2 linked regions of the Tahibacter amnicola genome follow. The protein of the gene in region 1 interacts with the protein of each later gene in a pairwise test. Links are inferred from orthologs where the notes say so. Each region holds a gene or a part of one and is shown on either strand. Other genes may lie near its edges.

Region 1 (6,771 bases):
GTCTGGGCGGCAAGGTGGAGCGTGATGAAGATGTCCATGCCGGCATGCGCCGCGAGATTCGCGAGGAGGCGGGCATCGAGTGCACCGCGCTGACGCTGCGCGGCACGATCAGCTGGCCGGGGTTCGGCAAGCACGGCGAAGACTGGCTCGGCTTCATTTTCGTGATCGACCGGTTTGAAGGCACGCCCGCGGAACGCAATGCCGAAGGCAGCCTGGAATGGGTCCCGCGCGAGCAGATCCTGACCCTGCCGATGTGGGAGGGCGACCGGCATTTCCTACCGCTGGTCTTCGATGAGGATCCGCGTCCCTTTCATGGCGTCATGCCGTATCGCGACGGGCGTATGCAGTCCTGGACCTTTTCGCGCTGAGACGCCGGCGCCACCGCCCGTGGGGCAGCGCCGGCGTATTGACTCAGATCGGCGCGCCAGGAGGGATTGGCGGCAGCGGACGCAGCTTTATCGAGCGCGGATCGCTGAGGTAGCGCCCGATCCATTGGGCGGCCTGGCGGCGGTTGTCCGTGATCGATTCTCGCGGCGACGGGTTCTGGGCCAGCCACTGCTGCCATGCGGCCAGCCGGTGGCGTACGACGGCGTCGACCTGGGGATGCAACTGTCCACCATCGACGCTGGCGAGGAGGCCATCGAGCACCGTCCAGTTGGCGGCGAGCTGGATGGCGTCCGCGCCGGTGACGCCGTCGGTGGCCGGGTCGCGTTGCCAGGTCGCGCGGAACGCGGCATCGAGCAGCTCGGTGACGTCGGGCAGGTTTTTGTCGCGCGCGTGCTGCCAGGCCACGCGATTGAGCCGTGCCGGCTCGAACAGGAACTGGACGCTCACCGCGCTGGCGGCCGACGCCGCGCTGATCGGGTCGAACTGCGGCGCCGTGCGTGTCGCGAAATATTCCCGGCCCCGCTCGTATTCGTTGCCGGGCGGCATCAGCTGGTCGAGCAGGCTGGCGGGCAATGCCAGCTCCTTCGCCGACAGCGTCTGCAGGAGCCGTTCGAGCGCCGCGCGCTGGTCAGCCGCGGACACGGGCGTGGTCCGTGCGGTGGTGTCGCCGGCCAGGCCATAGCGATAGCTCGCTCCACCGATCAGGCGTGCGATGGCCTCGGCCTGGTAGCGGTGCAGCAGGTAGACCGGCACCAGCCGCGCTTCCAGCTCGCCCAGCTGCCGTTCGGGCGGCAGTACGCCGGGTCCGAAACCTTCCAGGGCCTTGCGACGCACGCGCAGAAGCGTATCGAAGGTGTCGAGCGAACGGTCGCCAAAGTCCCACAGCAGGGCATCGGGATGCGAGGCGCCGGGGGCGCGGGCATCGGCGTCGCTGACGAAACCCAGGCCCGCCTTGGCCGCCGCCGCGCGCAGCTCGGCGAGGCCTGCGGCTTCGGCATCATCGGCAAACGCCTGGTAACCATGGCGCACGATGAAGTCGTCCCAGGGCCCGACGCCGACGCCGTAGGCGTTCTCGAGGCTGACATTGCCCTGGTCGTCCAGGTGCAGCAGCGGATGGGGGTAGTCCATCACCGAGCCATTGCCGTTCCGGCTGGCGGCGAAATTGTGAGCGAAGCCCAGCGCGTGGCCGACTTCATGCGCCGACAGCTGGCGCAGGCGCGACAGGGCCATTTCCTGTGCCTGTCTTGCCAGCTGGCCCGATTCGGGCTTGCCGTAGGGCGCGAGCAGGCCCTCAGCGATGAGGATGTCCTGGCGGACGCGTTGCGAACCGAGGGTCACGGCGCCCTTGATGATCTCCCCGGTACGCGGATCGGTCAGGGCCGCGCCATAGGACCAGCCGCGCGTCGCCCGATGCACCCAGAGGATGGTGTTGTAGCGCACGTCCATGGGATCGATGCCCTCGGGCATCAGCTCTGCGCGGAAGGCGTCCTTGTAGCCAGCCTTTTCAAAGGCGGTCTTCCACCAGTTCGCGCCTTCGAGCAGCGCCGAGCGGACCGGCTCGGGGGTGCCGGGATCCAGGTAGAACACGATCGGCTTCTTGACCGTGCTCACTGCCGCGGACGGGTCGGTTTTCTCCAGCCGGAAGCGGGGCTGCCAGCGCACGTCCAGGCTGCTGGCCAGCGGCTGGGAGAAATCGTAGTAGCCCTGGCTGAAGGCACCGGAGGCCGGGTGGAAGGGGCGCGGACGGAAACCGTCGGCCGGCAGCCGCACCAGGCTGACGTGCTGGCGCACGCTCAGGGATGTCGGATCCATGCTGACCTGCTGCACGAACTTGCCCTCACCGGGGCCCTGGAAGGTGAGAAGCCCTTCGAGTTCGGTGTTGTCGGGAAAGGTTTTCACCGTGTCGAGCAGCGGAGCACTGCGCTCCTTGTCGACCGAATACTTGCCCTGTTCCGTGCCGTCGATGCGGTCGGCGATCCCGTGCCGGTCGCCGGTCAGGAACGTGCTGAAGTCGACGCGGACGGTGCCGTCCTTGCCGGATGGCAGGATGTCACCGGCCCACAGGACCGATTCGGCAAACGCTTCGCGGGCGCCGCGCTGTTCCGCCGGATTGGCCGCACTGGCGATGTAGCGCGTATTGCGCTCGACCAGCAGCAGGCGTGGACCGGCGCGGCGGAACTCCACCAGACGGACCGCGCCTGACTGGCCGCGATCCAGGCCGACGTCGTTGGATCCCAGGCCGTGGGGCAGGGACGTTGTCAGGAGAAAGGGCGTGTCAAGGTGCTTCACGCCGATGACGACGCGGCCCTTGGCCGCATCGGCCCACACGTCGACGAAGCCTTCGGTGCGCGGAACGCCGTGCAGACTGTCTGGCTCGGGCTTGGCCGCGTGAAGGGTGGTTGAAACGAGCAACGAGAGCGGGATCAGCCACAGACGGGTGCGCAGGTTCATGGACTCATGCGATGACGGTGCAGAACCTCGAACATAGCCGGGTTCCGGCCAGAACGAAAATGACGAACGGAACGGTTTGCCGACGTGGCGGGCCCGCGGGCCACGGGGTCGCCGGCACCCGGGCTCGGGGAGCCGGGCGACGGGGCGGCTCCGCGGTGACATTTCCAGCCAGAAACAAGGGCTTCCGAGCGCCAACGCGGCGCCCCGGTATGGTATCCTTGCGCGTTATTTCGACGCGGGCCGGGCAAGCCGGCATCGCAGCGAAGTCGCTCCATCTTGCCGTATCCGAGATATTGGAATCCCGATGGCGGAACTAGCCAAAGAAGTTATTCGCGTCAACATCGAAGACGAGATGAAACAAAGCTACCTCGATTACGCCATGAGCGTGATCGTGGGACGCGCACTGCCGGACGTGCGCGACGGCCTCAAGCCTGTGCACCGGCGCGTGCTTTTCGCCATGCAGGAACTCAACAACGTCTGGAACCGGCCGTACGTGAAGTGCGCCCGCGTCGTCGGCGACGTGATCGGTAAATACCATCCGCATGGCGATACGGCGGTGTACGACGCCCTGGTGCGCATGGCGCAGGACTTCTCCCTGCGCTACATGCTGATTGACGGACAAGGCAACTTCGGCTCGATCGACGGCGACGCCGCCGCGGCGATGCGCTACACCGAGTGCCGGCTGGAACGTCTGAGCTCGGAGCTGCTCGCGGATATCGACAAGGAAACCGTCGATTTCCAGCCCAACTACGATGAAAAGGAACTGGAACCGTCGGTACTGCCGACGCGCGTCCCGAACCTGCTGGTCAACGGCTCGGCCGGTATCGCGGTCGGCATGGCCACCAACATTCCGCCGCACAACCTGGGCGAGGTGATCGACGCCACGATCGGCCTGATCGACGATCCCTCCCTGGGCATCGATGACCTGATGCGTTTCGTTCCGGGCCCGGACTTCCCCACCGCCGGCATTATCAACGGCGCTTCGGGCATCGTCGAGGCTTACCGCACCGGGCGTGGCCGAATCCTTATTCGCGCCCGTACCGAAGTGGAAACCAGCGCCAACGGCCGCGAGACGATCGTCGTCACGGAGCTGCCGTACCAGGTCAACAAAGCCCGGCTGATCGAAAAGATCGCCGAGCTGCACAAGGAAAAGAAAATCGAGGGCATCGCCCCGGATGGCCTGCGCGACGAATCCGACAAGGACGGAATGCGCATCGTCATCGAGGTGCGCAAGGACGCGATGGCCGACGTGCTGCTGAACAATCTTTTCCAGCAGACGCAATTGCAGGTCACCTTCGGCATCAACATGGTGGCGCTGGTCGACGGCCAGCCCAAGCTGCTGAACCTCAAGGAAATTCTCGAAGCGTTTATCCGTCACCGCCGCGAAGTGGTGACCCGCCGCACCATTTTCGAGCTGCGCAAGGCACGCGCCCGCGCGCACATCCTCGAAGGCCTCACCGTCGCGCTGGCGAACATCGACGAAATGATCGAGCTGATCAAGACGTCGGAATCGCCGCAGGTGGCCAAGGAACGCATGCTGGCGCGCCGCTGGGAGCCGGGCATGGTCCGCGCGCTGCTCGCGGCGGCGGGTGCCGATGCCTCGCGTCCGGAAGATCTCGACCCGGGCAATGGCCTGGCCGAGGACGGCTACCAGCTGTCGGAAGTCCAGGCCAAGGAAATCCTGGAAATGCGCCTGAACCGCCTGACCGGCCTGGAACAGGACAAGCTCACCGATGAATACAAGGCCCTGCTGGAAACCATCCGCGGCCTGATCGAGATCCTCTCTGATCCCGCCGTGCTGCTGGCGCTGATCCGCGGCGAACTGGTCGAGGTGAAGGATGCCTTCGCTGACCCGCGCCGCACGGTGATCCAGCCCAGCCAGGAAGACCTCGACGTGCTCGACCTGATCGAGCCGGAAAACGTCGTGGTGACGCTCTCGCACACGGGCTATTGCAAGCGCCAGCCGATCACCACCTACCGCGCGCAGAAGCGCGGCGGCAAGGGGCGTTCGGCAACGGCCGTGAAGGAAGAGGATTTCGTCTCCCAGGTGTGGGTGGTGAACACCCATGACACCCTGCTGACCTTCACCAGTACCGGCCGCGTACTGTGGCTCAAGGTCTACCAGATTCCCGATGCCGGTCCGAATTCGCGTGGCAAGCCGATCGTGAACCTGCTGCCGCTGGAGACGGACGAAAAGATCCAGGCCGTGCTTCCGGTCCGCGATTTCCCGCAGGACCGCTACGTGTTCTTCGCCACCCGCCAGGGCACGGTGAAGAAGACGTCACTGGCCGACTACTCGCGCCCGCGCACCTCGGGCATCCGCGCGATCGACCTGGACGACGGCGATGGCCTGGTGGATGTGGCCATCACCGACGGCACCTCGGACGTGCTGATGTTTGCCTCCAATGGCAAGGCGGTTCGCTTCGCCGAAGACGAAGTACGCCCGATGGGACGCGTGGCCCACGGCGTGCGTGGCATGCGCCTGACCGAGGCTGCGGAAGTCGTGTCGATGGTCGTGGTCAAGGGCGAGGGCGATGTACTCACCGCCACCGAACGCGGCTTCGGCAAGCGTACGCCGCTGGACGAGTACCCGCGCAAGGGCCGCGGCACACAGGGTGTCATCGCGATCCAATGCTCGGGCCGCAACGGTGCGCTGGTGGCCGCCGTGCAGCTGGATGACACGCACGAGCTGATGCTGATCTCCAACCAGGGCACCCTGGTGCGGACGCGCGCCGCCGAGATTGCCCGCGTCGGGCGCAACACGCAGGGCGTGACCCTGATCCGCCTGCCGGATTCGGAAGCGCTGTGCGGCGTGGTACGCATCGAAGCGCTCGGCAGTGATGGCGACGAAGGTGAGGGTGAAGGGCTCGGTGAAAACGGTGCGGGTGGTCCGCCGGGTGACGAGCCGGCATCGGACAATTCCGCCGCCGCTTCGGAAAGCGCCGCGGCTACGGATGAGGCGGCACCGGAGTAAGCTGTCGTCCACCGAAAGCACAAAAAAAGCGGCCTTCGAGCCGCTTTTTTTGTGCTGTGCTTTCGATGGCGACGCCGTTGTCGCTCCCAGTCGTTGCGATCAGGCAAGTGACTCGAGCATCGCGTCAGCGCTGGAAACTTTGAATTCCCCCGGGGCTTCCACCTGCAGCGCCTTCACCACGCCATCGTCGGCGTAAAGGGCGAAGCGCTTGGAACGAAGGCCCATGCCGAATGCCGTGGCGTCCATTTCCAGGCCCAGCGCGCGGGCCAGATTGGCGTTGCCGTCGGCGAGCATCATCAGGTCTTCCGGGACGTTCTGGTCCTTGGCCCAGGCCTTCATCACGAAGGCGTCGTTGACGGCCATGCAGGCGACCTCGACCCCTTTGTCCTTGAAGGCGCCGAACTTCTCGACGTAGCCCGGCAGGTGCTTGGCCGAACAGGTGGGCGTGAACGCGCCGGGAACCGAAAACAGCACGACCTTGCGGCCGTTGAAGATCTCGTCGGTGGTGATGGCCTGGACGCCGTCCTTGAGGACATTGAGCGTGGCCGAGGGGATGCGATCGCCGACCTGGATGGTCATGGGAATTTCCTTGTCAGGGAGAAAGGACGCTACGCGCTCTGCGCAACGACCGATCATAGCGGCCAGCGGCGGCGCCAACCACTCTTGCACGGTGGCCTTGAAACTGCGGACGGGGCACCTATCTATCCCGCCGTCACGACGCGCACGGTGCGCGTCTCACCCAGAAGGAGTGATGCACATGAGCGTTTCGCGCTACCAGCCGTGGGCGATCCCTTCCAACTTCCAGGAAGAGATCAAGCAGGTTTTCGAGCGGCTTTTCACCGGCAATGACGAAGCGGACCAGTCCAACGTGGTTACCAGCCAATGGACGCCGCGCGTGGATATCAAAGAAGAGGACAAGCGCTTCGTGATCTTCGCGGATATCCCCGGTGTTGATCCGA
Region 2 (5,653 bases), 2.5 Mb from region 1 along the record:
TGGCTTCCTGCGCCGACGGGGTTTCCCAGAAGGTGCGCATGACGGTGTTCATCCGCGCGCGGATAGCCGTGTTGCGGATGGCGTTGAGCACGATCCAGTAGATCGACAGCAACGAGAACAGCACCAGCGTCACGAAGACGATGAGGCCGACCAGGTCGAAGTTCTCGGAGGCCGGGTTGTAGTTCTGGATCAGGTGGCCGAAACCCATTTCTTTGAGGGCGCCGGCGTTGCCGCCATGCAGTGCGGCAGCGGCCGCCTCAGCAGGAGGAGCTGCCGGGGGAACGGATCCGGCTGCGGTCGAGGTGTCTTGGAACATGACGCTACCCTTCGTAAGTGGAACTTAATGGAATTTACAGATCGTTGAGGCTGAAACGGAACGGAACCAGCGCCCAGCCCTCAACCGCCGCACCGTTTTTCTGACCCGGATTGAACACCCAGGTCTGCGCGGCATCAATCGCCGCACGATCCAATTCGCGAAAACCCGAAGATTTTTCGACTTGAATGTCCTTGGGCTTTCCGTCGACACCAACCAGCACGCGCAGAACGACTTCGCCTTCGTGGCGTTGACGAACCGCTTGCGGCGGGTACCTCGGCGGACGCGCCTTGCGATAACTGATGTTTTCGCTCGGTGCGATTTCCGAGGGTGGTGCCGGGGGCGCCGGAGGCGCCGGAGGCGGAGCCGGGATCGACATCGGCGTCGCCTCTTCCGTCACGATCGGCGGCGGAGGTTCCGGCGGCGGCGTCGGCGGCGGCTTGACCTTTTCAATGATCTTCGGCGGCGGCTTCTTCGGCGGTTCCGGCGGCGGCGGCGGTGGAGGCGGCGGCGGCGGTGGAGGCGGCGGCGGCGGCGGCGGTTCGACGAATTCGACCGACACTATCTTCTCTTTTCCTTCTGCTTCGCCTGCGGCGGAGCCACGGGCGCAATCATCAGCAGGAAGGCAAACCCGTGCACGGCCATGGCGGCGGCCAGCGCGGATGTGCGCCTCCAACTGTACGTTTCGCGCTGGTCTTCTCTCGTCAACGCCATTGCTTTGAACCAAGGTTCGCTAGTGAAAAACGGTGGACTGGATCACGCGTTGTGCCGGACAGCGGTCGCAGTTCCGGCGGGGGCAGGCACCGTACACGAGGCCCGCCCTCCGCTCAAGCGTTCATTGCCGGATTCTTATCTTAACCCGGCCTGAAGCCTGGCGGATATCGCTCAAGATGCAGGGAATGCGGTCTGGATATTATTTTTTCTTCGGTGCGCCGGTATTGCCCTTGATCATCTTCAACCAGGTTTCGGACATCTTGCGGGTTTCTTCGTACCCGTGCGCCTTTTCCATGGCGGCGATCGCGGCAGACTTGTTACCGAGTTCGTTCTCGGCATTGCCGAGCAGCACGTAGGCCGCACCCTGGCGCTTGACACCGCGCTGCAGGGCCTTGGTCATCGAATCCTTGGCCTCGGCCCAGCGCTGGGCGTTCACCAGCATCTGGCCGCGCAGGAAATCGGCTTCGCCGTCTTTGGCGAGCGGCGAGGCCTTGCCGTAGGCTTCAATGGCTTTGTCTTCGTTATCAGCCAGGGCGTAGGAATCGCCCAGGAGCTTGTACATTTCGTAGGTGGGCTGGACGGCGCCCTTCTGGAAGCCTTCTTCCAGGAGCGCGGCGCCCTCGGCCGGCTTGTCGGCCTGGCCGTACAGCTGGGCGAGCAGCTTGTAATCGTCGGAGGTGGTGATCAGGCCACGTCCCTTGGCGTCGGACAGCAGCTTGAGCGCCTTCTCGGGGGTGTCCCCGTTGACGTAGACCGAGGCCAGTTGCTGGATCAGCTTCTTGTCAGACGGATTCTTGGCCAGCTGGGCCTCGATGATCTTGGCCGCTTCGCCATACTGGTTCGATTCGTAGTACGAGGCCATCAGGATCTGCGACCAGCTTTCCTGCGGCTTGTCCGAAGCGGCAACGGCCTGCTTCATGACTTCGATGGCTTCGTTGTACTTTTCCATGCGATAGAGGGCGTTGCCCTTGATCGCCAGCGCCTCGGGCTTGTTGTCGCCGCTCTGCGCGATGTACTTGTCGATCGACGCGATTGATTCGCTGTACTTCTCTTCCTGCAACTGGAACTGCGCCAGGGTGTAGATCGCCGGGAAGTGATTGGCGTTGGGCAGCGCGTCCAGCTCGATGGCCTTGGCGAGGTCCTCGATCGCACCGGCGCCGTCTTCCTTGTCCCACTTGATGTTGGAGCGCAGGTAGAGGGCGAATGCGTGGGCGTACGGGGTGAGCTTCTTGTCGTCCAGGACGTCGTCGATGATCGGGAGGGCGTCGTCACCCTTTCCGTCGGCGACCAGGTCATTGACCTTGTTCAGCTTGGTGCCCAGGCCCGACGGCATCGACGTCTTCGGATCGACGCGGTTGGCATGCGGGTAGGCATTGGCCTGTTCGGCGCCCTTCTTCGAGGCACTGCGGCTGGGCTCCGAGCCCGGCCGGCGGTCGGCCTGCGCGGCGGTCGTGGCGAGTCCCAGCGCGATGCCCAGACAAAGCACGATCTTCTTGGCGGTGATGGCCTGCATTTTTTTTGCCTCGAGTGGTCAGTTCGATACGGCAATCGCCGTAGCCGGAAAAGGGGCCCGAGAGGTTAATCCGCGTGCTTGCAAACTACAAGCGGAGCAAAACGCCCAATCGTTAGGCTTGTGTTAAAGGCAGCGCTTGTATCCCTTCCGCGATGCAATTTGTTGTTACGGATTGCGCTTTGATGCGACGAAGGTCTAATAAAAACAGGGGTTTTTGGCGATCTGCGCAACGTCGGGAAATAATCCCGGACGCTGATTAAGTCGCCAAATACACTATTCCAGTTGGGAAAATCCGGGCGGTGCGGACCTTCGCGCCGCCCGGAATCGTTCAGACGTCGAGATTTGCGACACGCAAGGCGTTCGATTCGATGAACTCGCGGCGCGGTTCGACCACGTCTCCCATGAGGGTCGAGAAGATCTGGTCGGCCGCCACGGCGTCTTCGATGCTCACCTGCAGCAGTCGGCGCGTTTCCGGATTGACCGTGGTCTCCCACAACTGGTCCGGATTCATTTCACCCAGGCCCTTGAAGCGCTGGATAGTCCGGCCCTTCTTGGCCTCGTCCATCAGCCACTGGCGGGCCCGCCCGAACGATTCGATCGGGTGCGCGGCGTTGCCGCGGCGGATCTCCGCGCCGGCCTGGATCAGTCCGGACAAATCCCTGGCGACCGTCTGGATGGGCGCCATCTCCGGGCTGGCGATAAATGCGGCCGGCAGGAACTGGGTATGCGTCAGGCCGTGCTGGTCGCGTTCGATCACCAGGGCTGCCGGATGATCCGGCGTGGCCGGCTGGGAACGGATCCGATAATTCGGCCGCCCCAGGCCGACGTTGTTCAGGCGTCCGGTGAGTCCGGCGATCCAGCTGTCCAGGCGCGGGGTGTCGTCCCAGATGGCCTCATCCAGCGGCGCGATTTCGAGCATCGCCGTCAGTACCGTGGCGTCGCAGCGGTGGCTCAGACGGTCGATCTGGTCGAGCGCCAGCTGGTAGTGCACCAGGAGCCGTTCCAGTGCTACGCCGGTGACACCCGGGGCCCCACCGCCCGGCCGCAGTTCCGCATTTTCGACGGCGTTGTTGATCAGGTACTGATTGAGCGCCGTATCGTCCTTGAGATACAGCTCCTGCTTGCCCTGCTTGAGCTTATAGAGCGGCGGCAGGCCGATGTAGACGTAGCCACGCTCGATCAGCTCCGGCATCTGCCGGTAGAAGAAGGTGAGCAGGAGGGTGCGGATGTGCGAACCGTCCACGTCCGCGTCAGTCATGATGATGATGCGGTGGTAGCGCAGCTTGTCCGGGTTGTATTCGTCTTTGCCGATACCGCAACCGAGTGCGGTGATCAGTGTGCCGACTTCCGCGGACGAGAGCATCTTGTCGAAGCGCGCGCGCTCGACATTGAGGATCTTGCCCTTGAGTGGCAGCACGGCCTGTGTCTTGCGGTTTCTGCCCTGCTTGGCCGAGCCACCGGCCGAGTCACCCTCGACGATGAACAGTTCGGACAGCGCCGGATCCTTTTCCTGGCAGTCGGCGAGCTTGCCCGGCAGTCCGGCGATATCGAGTGCGCCCTTTCGGCGCGTCATCTCGCGTGCCTTGCGGGCGGCCTCACGGGCGCGCGCGGCATCGACGACCTTGCTGGCAATCGCACGTGCCTCGGCGGGGTTTTCGAGCAGGAACTCCTCGAGCTTGGCGTTGACCACCTGCTCGACGACCCCCTTCACTTCCGATGAGACCAGCTTGTCCTTGGTCTGAGATGAGAATTTGGGGTCCGGAACCTTGACCGAGAGAACCGCAATCATTCCCTCGCGCATGTCGTCGCCCGACAGCGCCACCTTGGCGTTCTTGGCGACGCCAGAGTTCTCGATGTAGTTCGTCAGGGTTCGGGTCAGCGCGGCTCGAAAGCCGGTCAGATGGGTACCGCCATCTCTCTGGGGAATGTTGTTGGTGAAGCAGAAACACGTTTCCTGGTACGCATCCGTCCACTGCAGGGCGGCTTCGACCGTGATGCCGTCCTGCGCGGCGTCGAAGGTGACGACATTCGTGTGGAGCGGTGTCTTCAGCTGAGCGAGGTGCTGCACGAAGGAGCGGATGCCGCCCTCGTACTGAAAGATGTCGTGCTTGTCGTTTCGCTCATCCAGGATCTCGATCTTTACACCCGAATTGAGGAAGGACAGTTCGCGCAGCCGCTTGGCGAGAATGTCGTAGTGAAACTCGGTGTTCGAGAACGTCGCAGGGCTGGGCTTGAAGCGGACCGTGGTTCCACGCCGGTTGGTCGGTGGGCCCTTCTTTACCGCGTAGAGCGGTTCGCCCAGCGAGTATTCCTGAACATGCTCATGACCATCGCGATAGATGGTTAGCCAGAGATGGTCGGATAGCGCGTTGACGACGGATACGCCGACGCCATGGAGGCCGCCCGAGACCTTGTAGGAATTGTCGTCGAACTTGCCACCGGCGTGGAGCACCGTCATCACGACTTCCGCCGTGGACCTGCCCTCTTCCGGATGGACGTCCACCGGAATACCGCGACCGTTGTCCGAGACGCTGACGGATCCATCCTGATGGATCGTTACGTGCACGTGGTCGCAATAGCCCGCGAGCGCCTCGTCGATGGAGTTGTCGACGACTTCGAAGACCATGTGATGCAGGCCCGTGCCGTCATCGGTATCTCCGATGTACATGCCGGGGCGCTTGCGGACGGCTTCGAGGCCTTTGAGGACTTTGATGTTACTGCTGTCGTACTGTTCGCTCATGCGGGTCGCCAGGGCGTGGCTGCGGCGGGGCGCAGCGGGATCGGAGAACGATCAATTATAGCAGCGCGGAGAATTGACCTTGTTCCACGTGGAACGTCATTCGCTCCATGTCGTCGGGCAATGCTGAGCGCGGCGCGTCGGTACCCGTAAGAAGGATCTGCGCTCCCTGCGCCCGTAGCCAACTGAGCACCGCAGCCTCGTGCACTGCATCCAGTTCGGACGACAAATCATCCAGGCAGATCACTGGCCACTCACCGGTCTGCGTTGCAAACAGGCGGGCCTGCGCGAGAATGCACGCCATCGCGCAAAGCTTCTCCTGCCCCCGGGATAGATGCTCGCGGTCCGGGGCCTCCTGAAACGAGATCGACCAATC

The links.
Region 2: the proteins of gyrA (region 1) and gyrB interact in binary tests that used the Escherichia coli proteins (3 or more experiments, as listed by UniProt). The link is inferred for Tahibacter amnicola from one-to-one orthologs.

Annotation. Positions count from the first base shown.
Region 1 is NZ_CP104694.1:2,930,409-2,937,179, forward strand. Bases 2,783-6,012 are described here. They hold gyrA (DNA gyrase subunit A), read left to right. Parts: upstream 2,783-3,142; coding sequence 3,143-5,812; downstream 5,813-6,012. Other genes in these bases: N4264_RS12350 (zinc-dependent metalloprotease), read right to left, coding at 2,783-2,838; N4264_RS12360 (peroxiredoxin), read right to left, coding at 5,912-6,012. In the rest of the region: N4264_RS12345 (NUDIX hydrolase), read left to right, coding at 1-368; more of N4264_RS12350, read right to left, coding at 412-2,782; more of N4264_RS12360, read right to left, coding at 6,013-6,391; N4264_RS12365 (Hsp20/alpha crystallin family protein), read left to right, coding at 6,570-6,771. UniProt on the Escherichia coli protein: A type II topoisomerase that negatively supercoils closed circular double-stranded (ds) DNA in an ATP-dependent manner to maintain chromosomes in an underwound state.
Region 2 is NZ_CP104694.1:447,266-452,918, forward strand. What follows is about bases 2,575-5,653. They hold gyrB (DNA topoisomerase (ATP-hydrolyzing) subunit B), read right to left. Parts: upstream 5,281-5,653; coding sequence 2,869-5,280; downstream 2,575-2,868. Other genes in these bases: recF (DNA replication/repair protein RecF), read right to left, coding at 5,336-5,653. Outside these bases: N4264_RS01860 (MotA/TolQ/ExbB proton channel family protein), read right to left, coding at 1-208; N4264_RS01865 (energy transducer TonB), read right to left, coding at 351-713; N4264_RS01870 (tetratricopeptide repeat protein), read right to left, coding at 1,227-2,540. UniProt on the Escherichia coli protein: DNA gyrase negatively supercoils closed circular double-stranded DNA in an ATP-dependent manner to maintain chromosomes in an underwound state.